4 regions of the Devosia sp. XK-2 genome follow, and region 1 is predicted to be linked to each of the others. Evidence: predicted binding sites of a transcription regulator. Region 1 holds the regulator's gene; each other region holds the start of a gene.
What was found. The regulator LexA, encoded in region 1, represses DNA repair genes until DNA is damaged. The targets are predictions, from matches to a motif close to TGTTCNNNNTGTGTTCNG.
Positions count from the first base shown of each region.

Region 1 (3,209 bases):
GGCGGACCTTTTCTCATGGCTGGCGGGCACGGATCTCATTGAGCGCGCGCCTATAGATCTCGTGCCAATCCGGACCAGGACCATCCCTCAGCGGCCACCAGCGAAAAGCGAAGCGATGTCCGCCGTCGTCGGCGCAGAAAAACGCGAAGTGATCGGGCTGGGGCGGCACATCGACCGGCACGAAATGCCAGAGCTGCCCATCCGCAATATTCAGGCTCGACCAACTCACGCCGCTTCCAACGGTGCCAACCAAACCGGCCTCTTCAGCCAGTTCCCGAAGCGCGCCGTCTACTACGCGCTCGCCTGGCTCAAGCGTCCCCTTGACGAGCTGACAGCCAGCCAGCGGGTGTTTGAAAGCCAATATCTCGAGACTGTCCCTCGGCCCTCTCAGCACATAGGGGCAAACCTTTTCAACCAGCATCGACGGGCTCGGCGCTCAGATGCTCATGCACGACCTTCCAGCCATCAGGCTCCAGCCGCAAAACGCTCGTGCCTCGTCCGCCGCCCTGCGTCAGCTTCCCGTCAACAAGGCCGCGCCAGCCGAACCGATATAGACAGGCCGCCGAGCCATCGCCCTGGCAGAGCCAGCTAAGGTCTTCAATCCAGTAGAATTCATCGGCAATGCGCCGCCAGGTCTTCTCAAAGGCCCGACGCGCCGCATCAACACCGCAATGCGACCCTGAACTGAACCAGAACACGACGTCCTTCGACAGCATCGGCAGCAGGGCATCGAAGCGATGCTCGTTGATCACCTCGCCATAGAAGGCCATTGCGGCCTGTGGCGAGGTGAAACCCATCTCAATACTTCCGCATCAGGCCCACAAGCCGGCCCTGCACCTTGACCCGGTCCGGCGGGAAAATGCGGGTTTCATAGGCCGGATTGGCGGCTTCCAGCGCCACCGTATCGCCCTTGCGGCGTAGGCGCTTTAGGGTCGCTTCTTCGTCATCGACCAATGCGACAATGATCTCGCCGGTTGACGCATGTTCCTGCTTCTTGATGAGCACGGTATCGCCATCGAAAATGCCGGCCTCGATCATGGAATCACCACGCACTTCAAGGGCATAGTGCTCGCCGGCGCCCAGCATCTCGGGTGGCACAGCGATCGTATGGGAGTGGGTCTGAATGGCCTCGATGGGTGTACCGGCCGCGATGCGGCCCATGACCGGAATGGATACTGGACGGGCGTAATCGTCTGATCCACCAGGGTTATTTCGGGGCGGCGAGGCGACCTTGCCCAGATTGCCCTCTATAACGGAGGGCTCGAAGCGTGCCTTGCGCCCACCCAGCGACGGGTTCATGGAATCTGGGAGCTTGACCACTTCCAGCGCCCGGGCCCGGTTGGGCAGGCGGCGGATGAAGCCGCGCTCTTCAAGCGCCGTGATCAGCCGGTGGATGCCAGATTTCGATGCGAGATCAAGGGCATCCTTCATCTCGTCAAAGCTCGGGGGAATGCCGCTCTCCTTCATCCTTTCGTGGATGAACATCAGCAGCTCGTGTTGTTTGCGTGTCAGCATTGGCCCCACAACCCCAGAATCGGAACATAGACGGAACGACCATACATGTTCCATTTATGTTCTGCAATAGCTCCGGCCGGAGGCCAGGACCCCGTTAATGAAGGGGTTCTGAACAAACTGACAGGAATCAGAAGGCGTCGATGGGGAGGGCCTCGACCAGGGCGCCGGCCGGTCGCCCGGGATCCAGCTCGGGCTGCACGATCAGGAGGTCCGCGGCCGCAAGAGACGATGTGTGTCCACTATCGGTCTGGCTGATGGGTTCCGCCATGGGACCGTACTCTCTCTGCAGCAGCCGGGCGCGCATGAAGTGGCGGCGGGCCGTATTCGGGGGTGTGGCGGCGGCCAACGGCAAATGCCAGGTCAGGGGGGCCGGTGCGCCAAGCCAGGCGCGCAGGGCAGGCTTTATGAAGACAAGGGCGGTCACCATGGCCGAAACCGGATTGCCGGGCAGGCCGAAGACCAGAGTTTTGCCGCTCGTACCGAACATCAGCGGCTTGCCCGGCCGCATATTGATGCGCCAGAAGTCGAGGGTAACGCCCAGCTCCTTGAGCACATCCTGGACGAGATCATGCTCGCCCACCGAAGCGCCACCCGTCGTAATCAGGACATCGGGCTCTTCCGCAAAGGCTTTCGACAGCCGTTCGCGCAAAGACGCTGCGTCGTCCGGAATGATGCCATGATCGCGGATGGTGCTGGCATAGGGCGCCAGCATGGCGGTGAGGCCAAAACTGTTGGAGGCCACGATCTGGTCCGGGCCGAGCGGGTTGCCGGGCAAGACCAGTTCGTCGCCAGTCGCCATCAGCGCGATGCGCGGCCGCCTGGCCGCCACGAGTTCAGCTTTGTTGGCCGCCGCAGCGACAGCGATCTGCATCGGCGTCAGGCATGTTCCTGGGCCAATCAGCACCTGACCCGTCGCAAAATCGTTACCCTTCGGACGAATGCTGTGACCAAGCCGGGCAGGGGCCGTGAACCGGACCTTTTCGCCTTCCCGGACGGCTTCTTCCTGCATGATGACCGTATCCGCGCCCGGCGGAACCGGCGCACCGGTGAAAATGCGGACAGCCTGTCTGTGGCCGACCGATCCCGGAAAACCGGCGCCGGCCTGTGACGTACCGATGACGTCGAGCCAAATATCCTCCGCAACGTCCGCTGCCCTCATGGCATAGCCGTCCATGGCGCTGGCGTCGAAAGGGGGCTGGTCGTGATCGGCAATGACGGGGGCGTAAAGGACCCGCCCAGCGGCCGCGCTCAATGTGACGATTTCACCGGCGGGGGCAGGCACTCGCGCCAGAATGGCCTTCAAGGCCTCGTCGACCGGCAAGAGGCTCATGGCGTCCGCACAAAGTCGCCGGACTTGCCGCCGGATTTTTCGACAAGGCAGAGATCGGAGATGACCATGGCCCGGTCGATGGCCTTGGCCATGTCATAGAGCGTTAGGGCGGCAGTCGAAGCGGCGGTCAACGCCTCCATCTCTACCCCGGTCTGGCCGGTCGTCTCGGCGGCCGCCCGAATGCGGATGCTGGTCTCGCTGTCGGCCTCGATATCGACGCTGACCTTGGTCAGCGGGATCGGATGGCAAAGCGGGATCAATTCGGCAGTTTTCTTGGCGGCCATGATGCCGGCAATGCGGGCCACGGCCAGCGCGTCGCCTTTTTTGAGGCCACCACCAAGAATGGCGGCAATGGTCCCGGCCT
Region 1 is NZ_CP146608.1:1,646,986-1,650,194, forward strand. It holds gene V8Z65_RS07900 (NUDIX domain-containing protein) at 14-421, opposite strand; gene V8Z65_RS07905 (nuclear transport factor 2 family protein) at 411-797, opposite strand; gene lexA (transcriptional repressor LexA) at 799-1,515, opposite strand; gene glp (gephyrin-like molybdotransferase Glp) at 1,643-2,845, opposite strand; gene moaC (cyclic pyranopterin monophosphate synthase MoaC) at 2,842-3,209, opposite strand, start outside.

Region 2 (3,209 bases), 230 kb from region 1:
TAGTGCTTCACCACGGCCGACAGCGTTTGCTGATAGTAGGGCGCGCTGGTCTTGCTCCAGGGCAGGATGGCGCCGTCGCGCAGGGAGAGCGTGGGATCGGGGACGATCTGATCGGGATCGATCTTTTGTTCGGTGCCCAGGCCATCGCAGACCGGGCAGGCGCCGAAGGGATTGTTGAACGAGAACAGGCGCGGCTCGATCTCGGCAATGGTGAAGCCAGAGACGGGGCAGGCGAATTTTTCCGAGAAGGTGATGCGGCGCGGCTCGCCGCTTTCTTCCCTCTCGTCGGCAAATTCGACCAGGGCAATGCCATCGGCCAGCTTGAGCGCGGTTTCAAAGCTTTCGGCCAAGCGGCCGGAGATTTCCTTCGACACAACAAGGCGATCCACGACGACTTCAATGTCGTGCTTGAACTTCTTATCGAGCGCTGGGGCGTCCTCGATCTCGTGATATTCGCCGTTGATCTTGACGCGCTGGAAGCCCTTGCGCATCAGGTCAGCCAGTTCCTTCTTGAACTCTCCCTTGCGGCCACGGGCGATGGGCGCGAGGAGATAGAGGCGCGTGCCTTCGGGCAGGTCGAGTGTACGGTCGACCATCTGGGAGACGGTCTGGCTCTCGATGGGCAGGCCCGTGGCGGGGGAATAAGGCACGCCGACGCGCGCATAGAGCAGGCGCAGATAGTCGTAAATCTCGGTGACGGTGCCGACCGTGGAGCGCGGATTGCGGCTGGTGGTCTTCTGCTCGATGGAGATGGCGGGTGAAAGGCCCTCGATGTGCTCGACATCGGGCTTCTGCATCATTTCCAGGAACTGGCGCGCATAGGCGGAAAGGCTTTCCACATAGCGGCGCTGACCCTCGGCATAGATGGTGTCGAAGGCCAGGGAGGACTTACCGGAACCACTCAGGCCCGTCATCACGATCAGGCTGTCACGCGGGAGCTTGACATCGATGCCCTTCAAATTGTGCTCGCGAGCGCCGCGCACAATGATTTCACGGTTGAGGCTGGGCTTGTCAGTCATGTTCAATCCAATTGCGTGTCGCGCCGTGGGGGAGGACCGGCGGGCGAAGGCCAGGAGATAGGCAGCACGGCGCGAACAGGCAAGCGATCCGCTCACCAGTCACGCGCTTTTGCGTCAGTTTAGCGTCTTCCGCCAAGCTTGCCAAAGCACCATTGCAGTTTGTGAACATAGATAGAACATTCATGGATTCGGTCAAGCGTTTGCCGTCATGGTCAGGCCATGCCAGGCGGTGAGGGCTGCAACGAGAATGAAAAGGGCACCGGCGCTGCGGCCAATCCAGATCGTGGCGGCGGGATTACCGACCAGGGTGTCGCGGGCGCGGCCGGCGCCGAGGGCGAGCGCGCCATAGATGCCGCCCTGCATCAGGACGGTGATGACACCCAGGGCCAGGGCCTGCGACCAGATCGGGCCATATTCGGGCCGCATGAACTGGGGGAAGACCGCCAGCACGAAGAGATAGGCCTTGGGATTGAGCAGGCAGGTGATGGTGCCCTGACGAAAGGCGACCCAGCCGGAGCGGATGCGGGATTTGGCGACGCCGTCCACGGTGATGGCGCTTTGCACCAGCGTATAGCCGATCCAGGCCATGTAGAGCGCGCCAGCCAGGATCATGACCTGGAAGAGCAGGGTGGGCAATTGCGTCAGGATACCAACGGCCAGGGCGCCGAACAGGGTGTGGACCGCACCGCCCAGCATGATGCCGCTCAAGGCGGACATGGCCAGCCCCTGGCCGCCTGTCAGCGCGTTGGCGAGCACATAGAACATGTCCATGCCGGGCACGACGATGATGCCGAAGACCAGGATGGTATAGAGCCAGAGCGCCTGTGTGTAATCCATGGTTCGGGTCCCTCACTGTGCCAGTGGAATGGAGCAGGACTGCTGACAATGGCTGTCAGCATGCGGAGCGGCTTGACAGGTGCGGTGAAAAATAGAACATAAAGGGAACGAAAACATGGCCGGCCTGTGAAGAACCGTAATTGTCGCGTGTGTGCGGCAAGGAAAGGTCTATGGTGCGGCGACCGGGTTGAGGACTGCGCACCGGGCAGCAGCGGCAACCCATGAGAGAAAGCGTCCCGCGACCGGGCAGACCGGGACTGAATTGGAAGGATAAGCGCCATGGCTGGCAGCGTGAACAAGGTTATTCTGGTGGGCAATCTGGGCAATGATCCGGAAGTGCGGAGCCTGCCGAACGGTGGCAAGGTGGTGAATTTGTCGGTGGCCACCTCCGAGCGCTGGCGCGACCGCAATAGCGGTGAGCAGCGCGAAAAGACCGAATGGCACCGTGTGGTGATCTTCTCGGAAGGTCTGGCCCGGGTGGCCGAGCAATATCTGCGCAAGGGCAGCAAGGTCTATCTTGAGGGCCAGTTGCAGACCCGCAAGTGGCAGGACCAGTCGGGCCAGGACAAGTATTCCACTGAGGTGGTGCTGCAGAACTTTAATTCGTCCATGGTGCTGCTGGATGGTCGAGGCGAGGGCGCCGGGGACAGTGGCGGCTATGGCGGTGACAATGGCGGCTTCCGCGGGGTGCGCGACAATTCGGGCGGCGGCGGTGGTGGCCGTCGGCCCTCGGCCAATGCGCCGGCCTTTGAGCCGGGCGGCATGGATGACGATATTCCGTTCTGATACGGGATCTGTCTTGGGGCGGCCGGGTGCCGCCCCTTTCATTTGGTGCCGGGCGCGGGCCCGGAAGAGCCGCGTACGATCAGCCGGGGATGCAGTTTCACCGTAGCGACTTGAGCCGGCCCGTGAGCGCGATACTGCTCTTCCACTCAGGCCGCGTCGTGCTGGCGCCAGGTGCCACGGCCGGCGGATTTGGCCCGGTAAAGCGCGGCATCCGCATCGCGATAGAGTGCGTCCGCGTCTTGTCCGGTTCGACGGGCCATGCCGACGGAAGCCCCAACCCTCCTGTGCTGTCCGCCAAGACCGACCGGCGTTTCGAACGCCTGGACAATGCCTGCGCAGATCGCTTCTGGATCCTGGCCTGATTGGCGTTCGAGGATGATTGCGAACTCATCCCCGCCAATCCGGGCCACAAGCGCGGCCCGGGGGGCGCAGGCCTGCAGCCGCTGGCCGGCCTCGAGCAGGCAGAGATCGCCCTGGGCATGACCAAGTTCGTCATTGATCGCCTTGAACCGGTCGAGGTCCACCAGGATGAGGGCGTCCGCTCTGTCTGAGCATTGCACTGCGCAG
Region 2 is NZ_CP146608.1:1,874,588-1,877,796, reverse strand. It holds gene uvrA (excinuclease ABC subunit UvrA) at 1-1,019, opposite strand, end outside; gene V8Z65_RS09035 (LysE family translocator) at 1,212-1,856, opposite strand; gene ssb (single-stranded DNA-binding protein) at 2,136-2,642, shown strand; gene V8Z65_RS09025 (sensor domain-containing diguanylate cyclase) at 2,789-3,209, opposite strand, start outside.
Region 2: the regulator LexA is predicted to act here: its motif matches at 1,949-1,966, upstream of ssb (single-stranded DNA-binding protein).

Region 3 (3,209 bases), 1.6 Mb from region 1:
TTGCGGGCCAGGGTGAAGCGGAAGCCTTCCAGCGTGCCGATCAGATGACCTTCCAGCCGCACTTCGCCTTGACTGTTGATTTCGGGAGATACCATACGTTTGTCTTTCAGATGGCGGAGCAACACGCTGGTGCGCCTGTCCACGAAGCGCTGGGTGAGACGCTCGTGCAGCGCATCACTCAGGCGGTCCTCAATGTCTCGCGTCTTTTCGCGCCAATAGATGGGGTCTTCAAGCCAGTTTTTTCTATTGGCGACAAAGGTCCAGGTACGGACCTGCTTGATCCGGTTGCTGAGTGTGTCAATGTCGCCCTCCGCATTGTCGCAAAACCGGACCTGCTCGGCAATCCAGTCTGCCCGAACCGTTCCAATTCGTCTCAAATCCGAATAAATGCGCGTAACGATCTCGCCATGCGCAGCCGGTGAAATGCCCTGATAGTCGGGAATCTGGCAACATTCCCAAAGCAGTTTGACCGCATCATGGCCGCGCGCCAAGGCACCGGCCTCATTTCGCGCCAGAAATTCCAGCGCATGTTGATCGGTCGCGATCGGCACCCGGGTCAGCGTCTTGTCCTGCGGCATCAGCTCAAGGGAATTCCGCAGACCCTCTATAGAGCCGAAATTGAGGTTCGAATTGCGCCACTGCACCTGCTTGATCGGCTGGAAATCGTGGGTTTCGAGCTGCACCACCAGCTCTTCGTCGAACCCTTCGGTGCCGCCGGTGACGCCAAAAGTACCGTTATGCCGATGCCGCCCCGCGCGTCCGGCGATCTGCCCCAGTTCGGAGGGTGTCAGCGGCCGGCTCTGGTGGCCATCGAACTTGGTATCGTCGGCAAAGGCGACGTGGTGGATGTCGAGGTTAAGGCCCATGCCGATAGCGTCGGTGGCGACCAGAAAGTCCACATCGCCATTCTGGTAGAGCTCGACCTGGGCATTGCGGGTCCGGGGGCTAAGTGCACCCATCACCACGGCCGCACCACCACGTTCGCGGCGGATCAGTTCGGCAATGGCATAGACCTGGCGGGCCGAGAACGCGACAATGGCGCTGCGCGCCGGCTGGCGCGATAATTTCTTGGAACCGGCATAGGTCAATTGCGAAAAGCGCGGCCGATCGATGATTTCGGCGTGGGGGATAAGCTTGCGCACCACCCCCGCCATGGTGGCCGAGCCGAGCAACAGGGTCTCTTGCAGGCCGCGCGCTTTCAATATCCGGTCGGTAAAGACATGGCCGCGATCAAAATCGATGGCCGTCTGGATTTCGTCCACGGCGACGCAATCGACATGGATATCCATGGGCATGGCCTCGACCGTCGCCACCCAATAGCGTGGCTTGGCAGGCACGATCCGCTCTTCGCCGGTGACCAGGGCCACGGCCTGTTCGCCGACCCGCTCGACGATCCGCTGATAGACCTCGCGCGCCAGAAGGCGCAGCGGCAGGCCAATCATCCCGGAGGGATGGGCCAGCATGCGCTCGATGGCATAATAGGTCTTGCCGGTATTGGTCGGCCCCAAAATGGCCTTGACCGAATGGGAAGGAGAAAAGCTCATCGCGCCCTATGTAAGCGGTCCCTTGCCGCCTTGCGAGGGGGCTTGGCGCTTTGTCCCAGCAAAGGACATCTTTGCCACGGTTCTGTCATCGATCTTAATGGCCGGAACGGATAAGGAACGAAACAGAACCGAATCGGTGCGACTCACCGAGTCTGGCTTTGTTCACGGCTAGATATGGTAGATGCCCCGCCCCATTTCATACTAATGGGTGCCAAATACCGCGGCCAACCTGCGCCCGGCGGCATTTCAGGGCCAAAGCGTGTTCAGACTGCTTGCCATCGGGTTAATTTCGGGCCGGATCGGTCAAATCTGAAGACATGGTAAACGTCTGTTTTTGTGGATTTTTTCTTGTCTTCATATCGTCGTGCCAATGAGTCCTGCCCTTTCCATTCTGATCTTGACGAAAAACCGCATTGACGTGCCGGGATGGGACAATGGCTGCTGACGGAAGCTGTCAACGCCATGCCGCATTACAGAGGCAACGCATACCTTGGAGCACCCATAAGATGCCCGCACTTGCCCCTGCCAGCATTCCCGAACCGATCGCGCAATATTTCAACCGGACGGATCCCGCCGAGGCGGCGGTCCTGTTTGCGCCCGACGCCGCGGTACGCGATGAAGGGCAATGGCATCGCGGGCAGGCCGCAATCGCGCTCTGGCTGCGCAGTGTCCAGGAGCGCTATCACCCGCGCTATCAATTGCAGCAGGTCGATATGGACAAGGATCGCATCCTTGTAACCTTCCAGGTTTCGGGCACCTTTCCGGGTAGCCCTGCCGTCCTGCGCCAAGCCTTCACAATCGACTCACGCCAGCGCATCGCTACCCTGGAAACTCTATGATTGTTTCATAGCGGTACAGTCCGACACGGCGCGTCCGCCCAAGGTTAACACTCGGTCCAAACCCGGAACGAACAGAGACAGAATCGGGGCAGAATCACAAATTCGGCTTTGTTCTCAGCCAGATATGGTGTCCTGGCGGTCCCAGGCACACCAGAAGCCCGGCAAAAGCGCCCGAACGGCCGAAATCGTGTTCACCGAGGTAAAGATCGGCTTAATTTTGCGCCATGAGGCCCGAATCCTGCTGCGGCCTTACCGTCATATTGGCGCGATTGCTCGACGCCGTTAACGCGTAGGCGCTGCAATCGCTGGGCGCAGATGTCGCCAAATTGTCAAAAAAGCCTTTGACCGTCCGAAAGCGGGACAGGCGCCTTAGCTCTGGGCGCGCGTCAGCACCATGGAGAGATCACCCATCGAGGTGCCGATGATCACCCGATAGGGGATGAAATAGCCGGTCTGGCCCAGCGGCGCATACCACAGGATCATCCGGCTGGTATCGGCCAGGTAATTGGTCATTTCCGAGCTTTGGAAATGTCCCGAGATCGGCTGATATTTGAGCGAGCAGGCAACCAGCGGCCCCTGATAACCGGTGCGCGGCGAGGTTGCTTCGTCATTGTCGAGAAAGCCAAGCTTGATATTGAAACGCTCGACGCCGGTAAAAATCTTGAGCGTGCGTTCGCACAGGCTCCGGTCCAGCTCACGCCCCTTAAGGATGAAAGCAGACAGAAAGTCGCCCACGCCTGTCAGATGACCGCGTTCGAGCGGCACCCTGTCATAGGCATCCAGCACCGGCGGCTGCACCTGAAAGGCGCTGACATTGCGCCCCTCA
Region 3 is NZ_CP146608.1:3,225,054-3,228,262, forward strand. It holds gene V8Z65_RS15845 (helicase-related protein) at 1-1,544, opposite strand, end outside; gene V8Z65_RS15850 (nuclear transport factor 2 family protein) at 2,051-2,383, shown strand; gene V8Z65_RS15855 (DUF3108 domain-containing protein) at 2,753-3,209, opposite strand, start outside.
Region 3: the regulator LexA is predicted to act here: its motif matches at 1,647-1,664, upstream of V8Z65_RS15845 (helicase-related protein).

Region 4 (3,209 bases), 880 kb from region 1:
GTCGCAGTGCGAATGGTCATCAGTGCGATGAACAGCGCAATGCCCGCCGCGCCCGCCAATTGCTGGATCGAGCCCAGCACGGCCGAAGCATGCGAATAGAGCTCCATGCGCACCGACCCCATGGACGAGGTGAAGACGGGCGTGAAGATCAGCGCCAGGCCGACACTGAGCACCATGTGACCGGCCAGGAGCGCCCATGGCGAAGTGTCCTGCCCCACCATGGTCAATGCCCAGAGCACGGCCGAGACCAGAATAGCGCCGGGCACGGCCAGGACCGTGGGACCCACGCGGTCGAACAGACGACCGACCACCGGGCCGAGAAGGCCCATAAGCAGGCCGCCGGGCAGGAGCAGCAGGCCGGTCTGCAGCGTATCGAGCCCAACCACATTCTGGGTATAGATGGGCAGCAGGATGACCGTGCCGAACAGCGTCATCATGGCGATCAGCATCATCGAGACCGAGACCGTGTAGTTGCGCGACTGGAAGACGCGCAGGTCGAGCAGGGCCTTGTCCTCGCGCTGCAGCACGAATTGACGCCAGATGAAAAGCGCCATAGCAACCAGACCCACGGCAATCGGCGCCCAAAGCGGCATGACCGTTGCTTCGCCGCCATGCGCAAAGCTCTCACCAAAGCTGGACAGGCCATAGACCAGGCCGCCAAATGCGAAGGCCGACAGGATCACCGACAGATAGTCCAGCGGCGCATAGCGCGGGGTCGAGACATTGCGAATGCGCAGCGCACCCAGAACCAGCGCCGCAATGGCGATGGGCAGGGTGAAATAGAACATGAAGCGCCAGTCGAAATTATTCAGGATGAACCCGCCAATGGTCGGGCCGATGGCCGGCGCCACCGACATGACGATGGAGATATTGCCCATGGTCTTGCCGCGCGCTTCTGGTGGCACCAGGGTCATGACCGTGGTCATGAGCAGCGGCATCATGATGGCCGTGCCCACCGCCTGGATGACGCGGCCAGCAACCAGGAATTCGAGGCCGGGCGACAGGGCGCAGACCAGCGTCCCGGCAGCAAAAATGCTGATCGCCAGAAGGAAGATCGGCCGCGTATTGAGCCGTTGCAGCAGGAAACCGGTGATCGGGATCACCACCGCCATGGTCAGGAGAAAGGCGGTCGTCAGCCATTGGGCGGCGCTGGCGGTAACACCCAGATCGCCCATCAGATGGGGAATGGCCACGCTCATGATGGTTTCGTTGAGAAACACCACGAAGGTCGATATCAGCAGGATGGCGATAACCAGCCGATTGCGGGCCGCATTATCAGGATGGTGTGGCGCGATTTCCATCGCGTCGTCCATGGTCGCTTGCATTGTCATTCTCAACATCCTCGGTTTGGTGCGGCGTGTCGCCCTCATGACGGAGCAGGCCGTCAGCTTTCGACACTGATTTCCAAAATTTCTGCGACAATGGCTGTCAGCAGAGAGCAGTATGGCGAATGTTCCGCCTCCCTTTGCGGGTGCGGGCTAAAATTTCGGTGGAATTGAAGGGCCTTTCGGGGCCCGGTTTCCTACGCTCACAAACGCGTGACGTAAAGTCTTGTAATGCATGGGTGCCATACCGATATCTGTTCCGGCAGCGGGTGAAACCGCATGCGTGTTCTTGTTCTGTTCTCAATAGCCTGATAGCATTTGCTGGTGCTGGAGGAATAGCGATTCCCTCCGGCGCGCAGTCAGGAGACAGGACCATGGCCCTTTATCAGGCGCCCTCTTTTGAAGCCCTTGAACGCTTGAGCCGCAGCCGCGATGCCGACCTGGCGCGGCGCGAACTCGTGCAGCCCGATCGCATTCGCGGTCGCGGCGCGCAGACCAATCGTTCGGGCCGGTTCGAGCCGCATCAGCGCGACAGTTTTGACGATGGCTGGGGGAGCGTCGAACCGCTGCCGCTGTTCGAGACCGTCGAGCATATCGAGCGCGCCAAGACTATCATCACCACCAATGACAGCCCCGATATCGGCTTTGAGCGCTCGATCAACGCCTATCGGGGTTGCGAGCATGGCTGCTCGTACTGTTTTGCTCGCCCCACCCATGCCTATCTCGGCCATTCGGCAGGCGTGGATTTCGAGCGCGACATCTATGTCAAAGCCAATGCGGTGGAAGCGCTGCGGGCCGAATTGTCCGCCAAGAGCTATCGCCCCAAGCCAATCGCCATGGGCACCAATACCGATCCCTATCAGCCGGCCGAGCGCACCCATAAGCTGACGCGGGGCATTCTCGAGGTCATGCTGGAAACCCGGCATCCGGTGATGATCACCACCAAGTCGGCGCTGATCGTGCGCGATCTCGATATCCTGACCGAGCTGGCAAAGCTGGGCCTGGTCAAGGTCGCCATTTCGGTGACCTCGATGGATCATAAGCTGAGCCGCAAGATGGAGCCGCGTGCCTCCTCCCCGGCACGGCGACTGGAGGCAATCCGGCTCCTGTCGGAGGCCGGCATTCCCACCGCCATTTTCGCCTCGCCCATGATCCCGGCGATCAATGATATGGAACTTGAGCGCATTCTGGATGCCGGCAAGGCGCAGGGCGCCATCAGCGCGTCGATGATCCTACTGCGCCTGCCCGGCGAAGTGCGGGACGTGTTCCGCGAATGGCTGCTCAGGCATTTCCCCGACCGGGTGCGCCATGTGCTCTCGCTGGTCCGCGACACTCGTGGCGGCAAGGACTATGACGCGCGCTGGGGGACACGCATGACCGGTGAAGGCCCATATGCGACGCTGTTGCGTCAGCGCTTCGAGAAAGCGCGGGAGCGCTATGGGTTGGACGCCAAGCTGCCACCTTTGCGGATCGACCTGTTCGAGTCGCCCAAGGTGGACAGCCCGCAGTTGAGCCTGTTCTAGACCCTAATATTGGGCCACTTTGCGCGCATAGGCCGACATGAAATCGAGTGAGGCGAGCACCCCGCGCAGCGACAGCCAGGTTTGGACCGGCTGCTCATGGCCCTTGAGCGGCACCGAAAGCGTCACTGCATTGCGATCCTTCATCATTTCGATGATCGCCTCGAGGCGGGCGGGATCGGCAATGAAAAACTGGTTGATCGTATTGTGGCGCGTCTCGATATCGGTGCCGAAATCGAGAACGATCGGTGCTTCGCCGCCAAATTGCAGGCTGATCGGCCGGGCGGGATCATACTCGCCGTCGTCGGAGGCGACGGTTATGGCTAGGTCGAGCGCGCCATCGAGCCGGTTGCGGATCAGGGTC
Region 4 is NZ_CP146608.1:769,944-773,152, reverse strand. It holds gene V8Z65_RS03780 (MDR family MFS transporter) at 1-1,331, opposite strand, end outside; gene V8Z65_RS03775 (PA0069 family radical SAM protein) at 1,700-2,848, shown strand; gene V8Z65_RS03770 (hypothetical protein) at 2,852-3,209, opposite strand, start outside.
Region 4: the regulator LexA is predicted to act here: its motif matches at 1,610-1,627, upstream of V8Z65_RS03775 (PA0069 family radical SAM protein).